Regions from separate parts of the Erwinia sp. 009765445 genome, predicted to be linked through region 1. Evidence: predicted binding sites of a transcription regulator. Region 1 holds the regulator's gene; each other region holds the start of a gene.

Region 1 (3,565 bases):
GCAAGGGTCCCCAGCGCTCTGTGCTGGATCCGGACTCTGGTGGCGCTGTAACCGTTCTGACTGACAAACATCACCGTCATCAAAATCCAGTAGGGCTTGGGCAGGTTAAAGAACAGCGCCAGCGAGCTGGCAAAGGTCAGCATCACCGCAAAACGGGCGGCGGTGCGCAGCGCGGCGGACGTCAGCGACAGATAACTTCTTATGGCCGGGAGCAGCGGCAGACGGCGCTGGCGGTCGGCCATCAGGTCGCGCTGATAAAGTGGGCGCTGAGTGCGCAGGACGCGGGCAATGCGGCTGAAGTGGTAATAACAGAAGTTGCCGACCGGATTGTCCCGGTGCTGGCGGGAAATTTTTTCCAGCGCCTGAAGCTGCTTATCCATGGTAAATCGCTCAGGCAGCTTATGATAAAGGATATCGTCTGCCAGCTCGCGCAGCCTGGCCGCAATGGTCTGGGCGTTCCAGCGGATCACCGCTTCGGCGTGGCTCTGTTCCACCAGCTTCTGCACCTCTTCCGGCTGATGCAGGCTGACGGAGATATGCTCCTGCAAATCCAGCGCCACCTGAAAGGCGCGGGTCAGCCGCTTGTGATGATTATCGTTATTGGCGGCCAGCATGTGCATTTGCTGGTAGCAGGTGGTGATCAGATCGACCGCTTTCTGCTGACGGGCCAGCAGCGGCGGCAGGGCTTTTTCCGGATCGGTGAGTTTAGTCAGCAGGGTATATTTAGCTTCACAGTAACCGGCCAGCTCCCGATACAGCAGGCTCAGCGTTTCGCGCATCGGCTGCTCTTTCCACAGCCAGAACCAGAACCAGTTGAAGACGCCGTACCAGACCGTGCCCAGTACGTAGAGCATCGGCGGCTGCCAGATTGGCATCCTTCCCGCCAGGCTGAGGGTGAAGATCGCCGCAATCAGCGAGCCGGGCAGCAGTCGTCCGTGCAGCGGGCTGATCTCTCCGGTCACGCCGAGCAGCATCGCCATCACGAACAAAATAGCGGGCAGGGGAACCTGGTGTGCACCCAGGTACTGGATCAGAAAGCTGCTGGAGGCAAACAGGCTACCGCCCACGATCAGGCGTTTGAAAAAGCGTTTATGCGGGGTATCAAGACCGGCGATGTTGCAGCAGGCCGGGACTAAGGAGAACAGCAATCCCTTTTGCAAATCGCCCAGCAGCCATCCGATAGCAACCGGTAAACAGAGCACCAGCGTCTGGCGCAGTGCGTAGTTGACTTCAGGGTGATAAATGATTCGACGCCACATCACTCCGTACCAAATAAAAAGGCGCAACAGAGACTGTTGCGCCGAGGATCAGAGCCGGTTAGCGTGTGCCGTAGACAACGATAGTTTTACCGTGCGCCGAGATCAGGTTCTGATCTTCCAGCATTTTCAAAATACGCCCAACGGTTTCACGGGAGCAGCCAACAATCTGGCCGATCTCCTGACGGGTGATTTTGATCTGCATTCCGTCAGGGTGAGTCATGGCATCCGGCTGTTTAGCCAGATTGAGCAGGGTTTGCGCGATGCGACCAGTCACATCGAGGAAAGCTAAATTGCCCACTTTCTCGGACGTTACCTGCAGGCGGCGCGCCATCTGCGAAGAGAGACGCATCAGAATGTCGGGGTTCACCTGGATCAGCTGGCGGAATTTCTTATAGGAAATTTCAGCGACTTCGCACGCGGTTTTTGCCCGTACCCACGCACTGCGCTCCTGACCCTCTTCGAACAGGCCAAGCTCGCCAATAAAATCGCCCTGATTGAGGTAAGAGAGGATCATCTCTTTGCCTTCTTCATCCTTGATCAGCACCGCTACCGCGCCTTTGACGATGTAGTAGAGGGTTTCCGCTTTCTCACCCTGGTGAATCAGCGTGCTTTTGGATGGATACTTATGAATATGGCAATGTGACAGGAACCATTCAAGTGTCGGGTCTGTTTGCGGTTTGCCGAGAACCATTCGCTGTTATCCTCTGTTGTCATCGTGCCTTAAATACAGGGGCAGAGTTCCCTGTCAGGCGTTGAAATAGTCAAGCGTTTCCCTGTCAGGAAATTTATTCGGCTTCTGTGGGAAGCCAGGCTCGTTATGTCGTTCCGTTTCGTCAAAGCTTGTAGAGTACTGACGAAAGTATTACAGCCTTGTTTGTAGCACAGCTTTGCACGAGTGTCTTCTGTTGTCTCGCTTCAGCATAGTGCGAAATCTGCTGCATTGCCGTTTTTGTTGCTAAAGCGTAATCTGGTGTTAACTGAATGAATTAGAGGAGTTTGTTATGCAGGCACGTGTCAAATGGGTGGAAGGGCTGACCTTTTTGGGAGAATCCTCATCAGGACATCAGGTGCTGATGGATGGCAACTCAGGGGATAAAGCACCCAGCCCGATGGAGATGGTGTTGATGGCAGCGGGCGGTTGTAGCGCGATTGACGTGGTTTCAATCCTGCAAAAAGGCCGTCACGATGTTAAAGACTGTGAGGTTAAGTTGACCTCCGAACGGCGTGAAGAGGCTCCGCGTCTCTTCACCCATATCAATCTGCATTTTATCGTAACGGGTAACGCATTGGGCGATAAAGCTGTGTCCCGCGCTGTCGATCTCTCAGCAGAAAAATATTGCTCCGTTGCGCTGATGCTGGGCAAAGGTGTGGAGATCACTCACAGCTATGAAGTGATTGAGCTGTAAAATATCCCGAGCCCCGCACTGTCGGGGCACTACTCTATCTTCTTCCCTTCGATTAACCGTTGCACCAGCGGCCCCATGATCAGCTCCATCGCCAGCCCCATTTTGCCGCCAGGTACCACCAGCGTGTTGATGTGAGAGATAAAAGAACCCTGCAGCATCGCCAGCAGATAGGGGAAGTCGATATCTTCCAGTCCCTGAAAGTGGATCACCACAAAACTTTCATCCAGCGACGGGATGCCCCGTGCGGCGAACGGATTGGAGGTATCAACGGTCGGGACGCGCTGGAAGTTAATGTGCGTGCGCGAGAACTGCGGAGTGATGAAGTTGATGTAATCCTCCATAGAACGCACTACCGAGTCCATTACCGCTTCACGCGAGTGGCCGCGTTCACTGGTATCACGCACCAGCTTCTGGATCCACTCCAGGTTAACGATAGGCACCACGCCAACCAGCAGATCCACATGCTGTGACACATTGTTCTGCGGTGTTACCACCCCGCCGTGCAGCCCTTCATAGAACAACACATCAGTCGGCTCCGGCAGCGGCTGCCACGGCGTGAAGGTTCCCGGCACCTGGTTCCACGGCACCGCCTCATCATAGGTATGCAGATACTTGCGCGACTTGCCGCTGCCGCTTTTGCCGTATTCCTGGAAGGTTTGCTCCAGCAGCGCGAAGTCGTTGGCATCAGGGCCAAAATAACTGATGTGTCGGCCCATATCGCGCGCTTTGCGGATTGCCATATCCATCTCAGGCCGGGTATAGCGGTGAAAGCTGTCCCCCTCCACTTCGGCGGCATGCAGGTTAAGCTGCTGAAAAATTTTGCGGAAGGCCAGGCTGGTTGTGGTGGTTCCCGCGCCGCTGGAACCGGTCACGGCAATCACCGGATGTTTGGCAGACATG
Region 2 (3,565 bases), on a different contig from region 1:
CTTGTCCAGCGTGCCGCCGGTATGGCCGAGGCCACGCCCGGAGATCATCGGAACATAGCCACCGCAGGCCGCCACCATCGGGCCAAGCATCAGCGAGGTCACATCCCCTACGCCGCCGGTGGAGTGCTTATCCACCACCGGGCCGTTCAGTCCCAGGCTCTGCCAGTTCAGCACCAACCCTGAATCGCGCATCGCCATGGTCAACGCCACGCGCTCAGCCAGCGTCATATCGTGGAAATAAATGGTCATCGCCAGCGCGGCGATTTGCCCTTCTGAGACTGAATTATCACGGACTCCGTTGATAAAAAAACGGATTTCCTCTTCACTCAGCGCCTGGCCATCTCTTTTTTTTCGAATAATTTCTTGTGGCAGGAACACGTCGCCCCCCGGTGTTTAATAAGCTGAATCACTTTTCGCGCCGGAGAATCCCGCCGCATTTAACAGGCTGGCTAACAGGCTGGAGGCCCCGAAACGGAAGTGGCGTGCATCGGCCCATTCGCTGCCGAGGATCTCATCCGCCAGCTTCAGGTACACCGCAGCATCTTCAGCCGTTTTCACGCCACCGGCAGGCTTGAAGCCAACCTGGTGCCTAACGCCCATTTCAGCAATCACCTTCATCATAATTTCTGCGACTTCAGGCGTGGCGTTGACCGCGACCTTACCAGTGGAGGTTTTGATAAAATCAGCGCCTGCTTCGATAGCAATTTCAGAAGCTTTGCGGATCAGCTCGGCAGTTTTCAGCTCGCCGGTTTCGATAATCACCTTCAGCAGCACACCAGCATCGGCACAGGCTTCTTTACAGGCGCTGACCAGCTCATAACCCACTTCATCGTTACCGTCGATCAGAGCGCGGTAAGGAAAAACCACGTCCACTTCATCGGCACCGTAAGCAATAGCGGCGTGAGTTTCTGCCAGGGCGATGTCGATATCGTCATTACCATGAGGGAAGTTGGTCACGGTGGCGATGCGGATATCCGGCGTGCCCTGCTCACGCAGCGTTTTGCGGGCAATAGGGATAAAGCGCGGATAGATGCAGATGGCGGCAGTGTTGCCTGCCGGAGATTTGGCCTGGTGGCAGAGGGAGATCACCTTCGCATCGGTGTCGTCATCGTTCAGTGTGGTCAGGTCCATCAGTTTCAGCGCCCGGATGGCAGCTGCGGTTAAGTCGGTCATAATGCTCTCCACAGAAGAATGTTAAAATAATAACAGGCCAGACAGGTTGTTATCTGTGATAAATTTCACACACATGAATATGCAATTGCAGAGATTGTACATTATGCGTGACCAATATCACATAAGCACCCCTGCGACGGCCATCACTCCTTCCTGACAGACAGGCGAACCAGGATCGATCGGCAGAAAATGTTATAATTTTAACATTTCACACCCAGCATAACAGAGGCAGGTTACAGTATGCCCTGCGATGGCAGCCCGTTTCAGGATGGAAGAGGTATTTAAGAGTTTAGCCAGTCAGAGACGAAACAGCTGACGGGTATTTTCACGAAGGGTTTCAGCAATTTCCTGCGGGGATTCTTCCCGGATGTCACACAGGCTCTGCCAGACATTTCTGAGCCGCTCAGGGCGGTTTGGCTGGCCCTGGAAGCCCTGCAGCGGCATATCCGGTGAATCCGTTTCCAGCAGCAGCGAGCTTAGCGGCAGGCGGGCAATGGCATTGCGGGTTTTAGTGGCGCGCTCATAGGTGATGGTACCGCCAACGCCAATGGCATAGCCCGCACGGATAAAGGCCAGTGCCTGCTGCTCACTACCGGCAAAACCATGCACCACGCCGCGCCGGGGAAGATCGAGTTTACGCAGATGCATCGCCAGCTTGTCGTGAGTCCGTCGGGAGTGGAGTATAACGGGCAAATCGTAGTCCCGGGCCAGCCGCAGCTGCGCATCCAGCACCGCCTGCTGCTTATCAAATTGCGGATTGTCGATGTAGAGATCCAGACCGATTTCGCCAATCGCCACCAACTTTTCCGGCTGCTGCTTCAGATAACGTTCGAGCAGCTCAAGGTGCGAGTCATCATGCTGCGCTATAGCCATCGGGTGAGTGCCCAACGCGGCATACAGTGGCGGCCAGCGTTCAGCCAGCGCCATCACGCCTTTAAAACGATCCGCCGCGACACCCACGACAATGATTTTCTCCACACCGGCTTCCGCCGCCAGCCGCAGGCTTTGTTCTTCATCGCCACAGAACGGCTCGAAGTCAAAATGACAGTGCGTGTCGACGAAAGAGGGTGTCATGCCAGAGAGCCTTTACCGTAATCGGCGTCATTTTCTGCCAGCGGGTCGAGGATGATCCCCTGATGATCCGGTTCATTCGCCACCGGTGCGGCAGGAACCACAGGTTGCTGACTGACCAGTGCGTCACTCTCCTGCAGCCACTGGCCGAGAGTGGCGAGGAAATAGCGGCCACAGCGGCGGCCAAGATGATAATCCTGGTTCAGCGAGGTAACGCGACTGCCAAGCGCCATGCTTGCCAGCGCATGAGGCGGGAAAATTTCAATAATATTCAGCTTGCCGGGCGGCTTCTCGATAAATTCCTGCGTCTGGCGATAACTATCTTCATGAAGATGCATGATGTTGACCAATGGTTGCAGCGCACTTTCACCGAGCCAGCGCTCAATACGCTTCAGCCACTGCGGCGTATACGTCATCTGCGAAGGCACCGTGCGGATCACCACGATGGTTTCAGCGCCACGCCGGGCGGCTTCACGCACCGGAATTGCATCGCTAATGCCGCCATCCAGATAGCTGATCCCATCCAGATCGACACCGGGCCGGTACATACCAGGAATCGCGCTGGAGGCTTTAATGATATTCAGCCAGTTTGCCGCCGTTGGCGCGAAGTACCCCGGTGAGTAGTCGTCGCTGCGGCAGGCACACATATAGAATTCACGACCCGAGGAAAACATCTTCTCCCCTGCCGCCATCGCCAGCGGAAACTCTTTCGCGGTCACGTCCACCAGCCAGTCCAGATCGATCAGATGTCCTCCGCGCACAAAGCGCAGAGGATCAAAGAACAGTTTACTGGTGGTATAACGTGTGATTACCCGCCGGGCATAACCGGCCTGGCCGCAGACATAAGCAGAGAGGTTTTGTGCTCCGGCAGAAGTGCCCAGCATCAGATCGAAGGGATTGAAGTCAGCCCGCTGAAATTCATCCAGTACGCCAGCGGTGAAGATACCGCGCTGCCCACCGCCTTCGCAGACCAGGGCCAGTTTACCCGGACGAAAAGGAGTTAACGCCAGCGGCTCAATATTGCCGAGGGTGATGGGAATGCGTCTGCCCAAAATCGGTATCCTCAGGAGAATGAATGAACTGAGGATACGCCCAAAGCGGTAAAACTGTTTGGCGCTTGTTGCTCTTATTGTTGTCACTTTGTTACAAACAACAACAACAAGGGAGAAAGGATGCTGCTGGCGGGCCATACAGCCCGCCGCTTAATACCCGTTCATAACGGGTATTAACTGTTGGCAGGCTCTATAATTTCTTCCTGCCGGTAAACAGGCTGATCAGGAAGATAATGATACCCACAACAAAGACAATTTTAGCTGCCCAT
Region 3 (3,565 bases), on a different contig from region 1:
TTTAACCCGCATCCCGGGATGCTCGAACTGCTGCCGGAAGGCACTGGGCGTCATGCCCGTCTCCCTCGTGAACACCACCGAAAAATAATTGCTGTCATCAAAGCCGCTGCTGGCAGCCACTTCGCCGATCAGACAGTCGCTGCTGCGTAGCATAAACTTGGCCTTGCACAGTTGCAGCTGACGAATGTACTGCGAGGGCATCATACCAGTCTGCTGGCGGAACAGCTGTTTCAGCGCACGCTCCGAAAGTTGATGCTGCTGGCAGAAAGCGGCCAGATCAAAGTGGGTGGCAATCTGTCCCTGAATGGCGGACATCAGCAGATCCAGCTGCTCTCCTTCAGGAAGCTGCCAGGCGCAGTCTGCTTTGTAGCGGTGGCGCTGCAGAATCAACAGCAGTTGCAGGAACAATGCCTCGGTCAGCTGGCGGGAAAGCAGATCGCTCTTGCGGCTCTCCTGTGACAGCTGCTGGATCACGCCGCGTGCCAGCGCCATTCCCCTTATGGTCAGCCGCCAGGCAGCCTCATCCTGCGGCAGAAATTGTGACCAGTTCAGGCCAAGGCGAAACCGATCAGGGCAGTAGATGATGTTATCGAGCACCAGCTCATTGACCGATTCGTAGCTGTGGCAGTCATCAGGGCAAACATAGAAGAGATCGCCGCAGGTGATCAGCCACGGCCGGTCGTTCATCAAATGCATCCCGTTGCCACGCCAGACGATCACCAGCTCACTGAATTCATGAATATGTGGGGGAAAAGAGGGCTGAGGGGTGCGGTCAGCAACCGCCACCGGCATCAGCTCTGAAGGAAAATAGTCGGCTTTCGCCAGACGAAGGGGCACGCTCACGTTTCACCTCACAGGTCATTTTGCCTGATGGTACGCGGAGAAGTGCCGAACTCGCGTTTAAAGAGTGTGGAAAAGTGATTGCTGTCACCAAATCCGCACTGAAATGCGATATCGGTGATGCGTGTTTCACTGTGGCGCAGCAGATGCCTGGCCTGCAACAGGCGCAGACGGTTAAGGTAACGTTGCGGTGTACTACCGGTCTGTTGCTTAAGCTGACGGTGTAGCGTGCGCAGGGAAAGTGCAAACTTCTCTGCCAGCTCTTCCCAGTCCACTTCCTCGCTGTAATGGTCGGCCAGCCAGTCGAGCAGGCTGCACATCCGGCCGTTCTGGTCATCGCCCGGCTGCTCGCTGCAACCCCGACGCAGCATCACCAGCAGTTGCATAAAACGCATCTCCTGTTCCGCATGGCTTTCCAGAGTTATTGGCGCGTTGGGCTTTTCCAGCTGGTTAATCAGCTGTTTTGCCTGTTCCAGCACTTTATTACTGATGCGCCAGTGGGAAGGGTAATTGCCATCGCACTCCTGCGGCAGCAAATGTTGAAAACCGGTGATGAAGCGAAAGGCTTCCGGCCCGCGATAAAGCACGTTGGTCAGGATCAATTGATCGGTTTTCTCATAAAGGTGGCGGTCGTGATCGCGGACGAAGCAAACGCAGCCGCCACACAATGGCTTAGGTTCACCGTTAAAGACATGAATGCCAGCCCCCTGTTCGACAATCACTATTTCATGAAAATCATCGTGATGATGCTCAGGAAAAGCACCCTGCGGAGCTCGGGGTTCAATCGCCACCGGCAACCCACCACCGGGGAAGAAATCCACGCTATGTAACACGGTCATGATCTGTCCTCGTTAGTCACTGTCGACGCAGTCTACTGCCTGGTCCTGACCCTTCACCTTGAATTTTCGACAGGAAAAGCCAGCCCGGAAGCTGATTTTTCAAGAACGGGCAGGCGGAAATGCAGAATTGTGTGTCGTGTCACATCCGGTTCCGGCGGCAGGCAAAAATGAAAATGTGAGCTGATTCACGTTCACCTTTGCCGTGCTGCCAGGCCGTTGCAGCGTCTGGCAGTGGCGGGAAGGTACTAAATTTGCTGGCTTTTAGACTGAAGGCATTGAACTGACAGGAAGCCAATGCCATGAGCATGAGAAATTGTGTTGCCATTGACCTGGGGGCATCCAGCGGCCGTGTGATGCTGGCCCGCTTTAATGCCGCCAGCGGGAAACTGCAACTGGAAGAAGTTGCCCGCAGTAAAAACAGTCTGGTCACCGTGGACAATCACCAGTGCTGGGATGTGGATGCGCTTGAAGCGTTTATCGTCAGCTCACTTAACAAGCTGGAGCCGCAGGGTATTGTGGCCGACAGCATCGGGATTGATACCTGGGGCGTGGATTACGTGCTGCTGGATAAGGAAGGTCAGCGCATTGGTCTGCCGGTTGCTTACCGTGACGATCGCACCCATGGCGTGCTGAACCGCGCCTGCCGGGAGCTGGGTCGTGAGAATATCTATCATCATACGGGCATCCAGTTCCTGCCATTTAACACTCTTTACCAGCTAAGAGCGCTGTGCGAGAGCAAAGCCGAATGGCTGGATGACGTGCAGCACGCGCTGTTGATCCCGGATTATTTCCATTACCGGCTTACCGGTGAGCTGAACTGGGAATACACCAACGCTACTACGACTCAGTTACTGAACATCCACAGCGGCGTATGGGATGCTGATTTGCTGAAATGGACCGGTGCTAATCCGGACTGGTTCGGCAAGCCTTCTCAGCCTGGCCGTAAAGTGGGTCACTGGCAGACGGCTTCAGGACAATCCGTACCGGTGATCGCGGTGGCGACTCACGACACTGCCAGTGCTGTACTTGCCGCACCAGTGCCAGGGAATAATGCCGCCTGGCTCAGCTCCGGTACCTGGTCATTAATGGGTTTTGAAAGCCCTGAACCCTGCAACGGCAAAGCGGCGCTAGCGGCCAATATCACCAATGAAGGCGGTGCAGAAGGGCGCTATCGTGTGCTGAAAAACATCATGGGACTTTGGCTGCTGCAGCGCGTCTGCAACGAGCTTCAGATCGAAGATCTGTGTGGACTGGTGAAAGAGGCAGAAGGCCAGCCAGCATGCCGTTCGCTGGTCAACCCGAACGATGACCGCTTTATTAACCCCGCCAGCATGGTGCGTGAAATTCAGGATGCCTGCATGGAACAGGGTATGCCGCTGCCTGCAACCGCTGCCTCGCTGGCCCGCTGTATTTTCGACAGTCTGGCGCTGTATTACCGTCAGGTGCTGGAAGAACTGGAACAGGTTCGCGGCGACACCTTCAGTCAGTTGCATATTGTTGGCGGTGGTTGTCAGAACCCGCTGTTGAACCAGCTTTGTGCTGATGTCTGCGGCATTCCGGTTATCGCCGGCCCGGTTGAGGCCTCCACGCTGGGCAATATCGGCAGCCAGCTGATCGCCTGCGGCGATGTGCGGGACGTGTCGCACTTTCGTCAGATCGTTGCACAGAATTTCCTCTTACAAACTTATAACCCACAAGCCAGTGACGTATACCGCCGCAGTTGGCCACTTTTCCAGTCACTGACACACACGGCTAAGGAGCTATGTATATGACCCGAGCAATCGATCAGGCCTTTGAACTGGCTAAACAGCGTTTTGCCGAGATCGGCATTGATGTTAACGCCGCAATGGCCCAGCTGGATAAGATGCCCATTTCCATGCACTGCT

What was found. Region 1 encodes CRP, which controls carbon source genes, mostly activating them, when cyclic AMP is high. Its sites were predicted from a motif close to ATGTGANNNNNNTCACAT; they were not measured.
Region 2: deoC (deoxyribose-phosphate aldolase) is a predicted target of CRP. The motif match lies at 1,279-1,296, and genes of this name have one in related genera.
Region 3: rhaB (rhamnulokinase) is a predicted target of CRP. The motif match lies at 1,853-1,870, and genes of this name have one in related genera.

The regions. Positions count from the first base shown of each region.
Region 1 covers NZ_JBYUWC010000008.1:191,457-195,021, forward strand. The annotation lists gene AC3Y5R_RS10970 (YccS/YhfK family putative transporter) at 1-1,259, opposite strand, end outside; gene crp (cAMP-activated global transcriptional regulator CRP) at 1,318-1,950, opposite strand; gene AC3Y5R_RS10980 (OsmC family protein) at 2,261-2,665, shown strand; gene AC3Y5R_RS10985 (phosphoribulokinase) at 2,695-3,564, opposite strand.
Region 2 covers NZ_JBYUWC010000003.1:270,262-273,826, forward strand. The annotation lists gene deoA (thymidine phosphorylase) at 1-378, opposite strand, end outside; gene deoC (deoxyribose-phosphate aldolase) at 394-1,173, opposite strand; gene AC3Y5R_RS04665 (TatD family hydrolase) at 1,471-2,247, opposite strand; gene AC3Y5R_RS04670 (patatin-like phospholipase family protein) at 2,244-3,296, opposite strand; gene AC3Y5R_RS04675 (DUF1328 domain-containing protein) at 3,487-3,565, opposite strand, start outside.
Region 3 covers NZ_JBYUWC010000002.1:105,595-109,159, forward strand. The annotation lists gene rhaR (HTH-type transcriptional activator RhaR) at 1-843, opposite strand, end outside; gene rhaS (HTH-type transcriptional activator RhaS) at 852-1,679, opposite strand; gene rhaB (rhamnulokinase) at 1,979-3,451, shown strand; gene AC3Y5R_RS02530 (L-rhamnose isomerase) at 3,448-3,565, shown strand, end outside.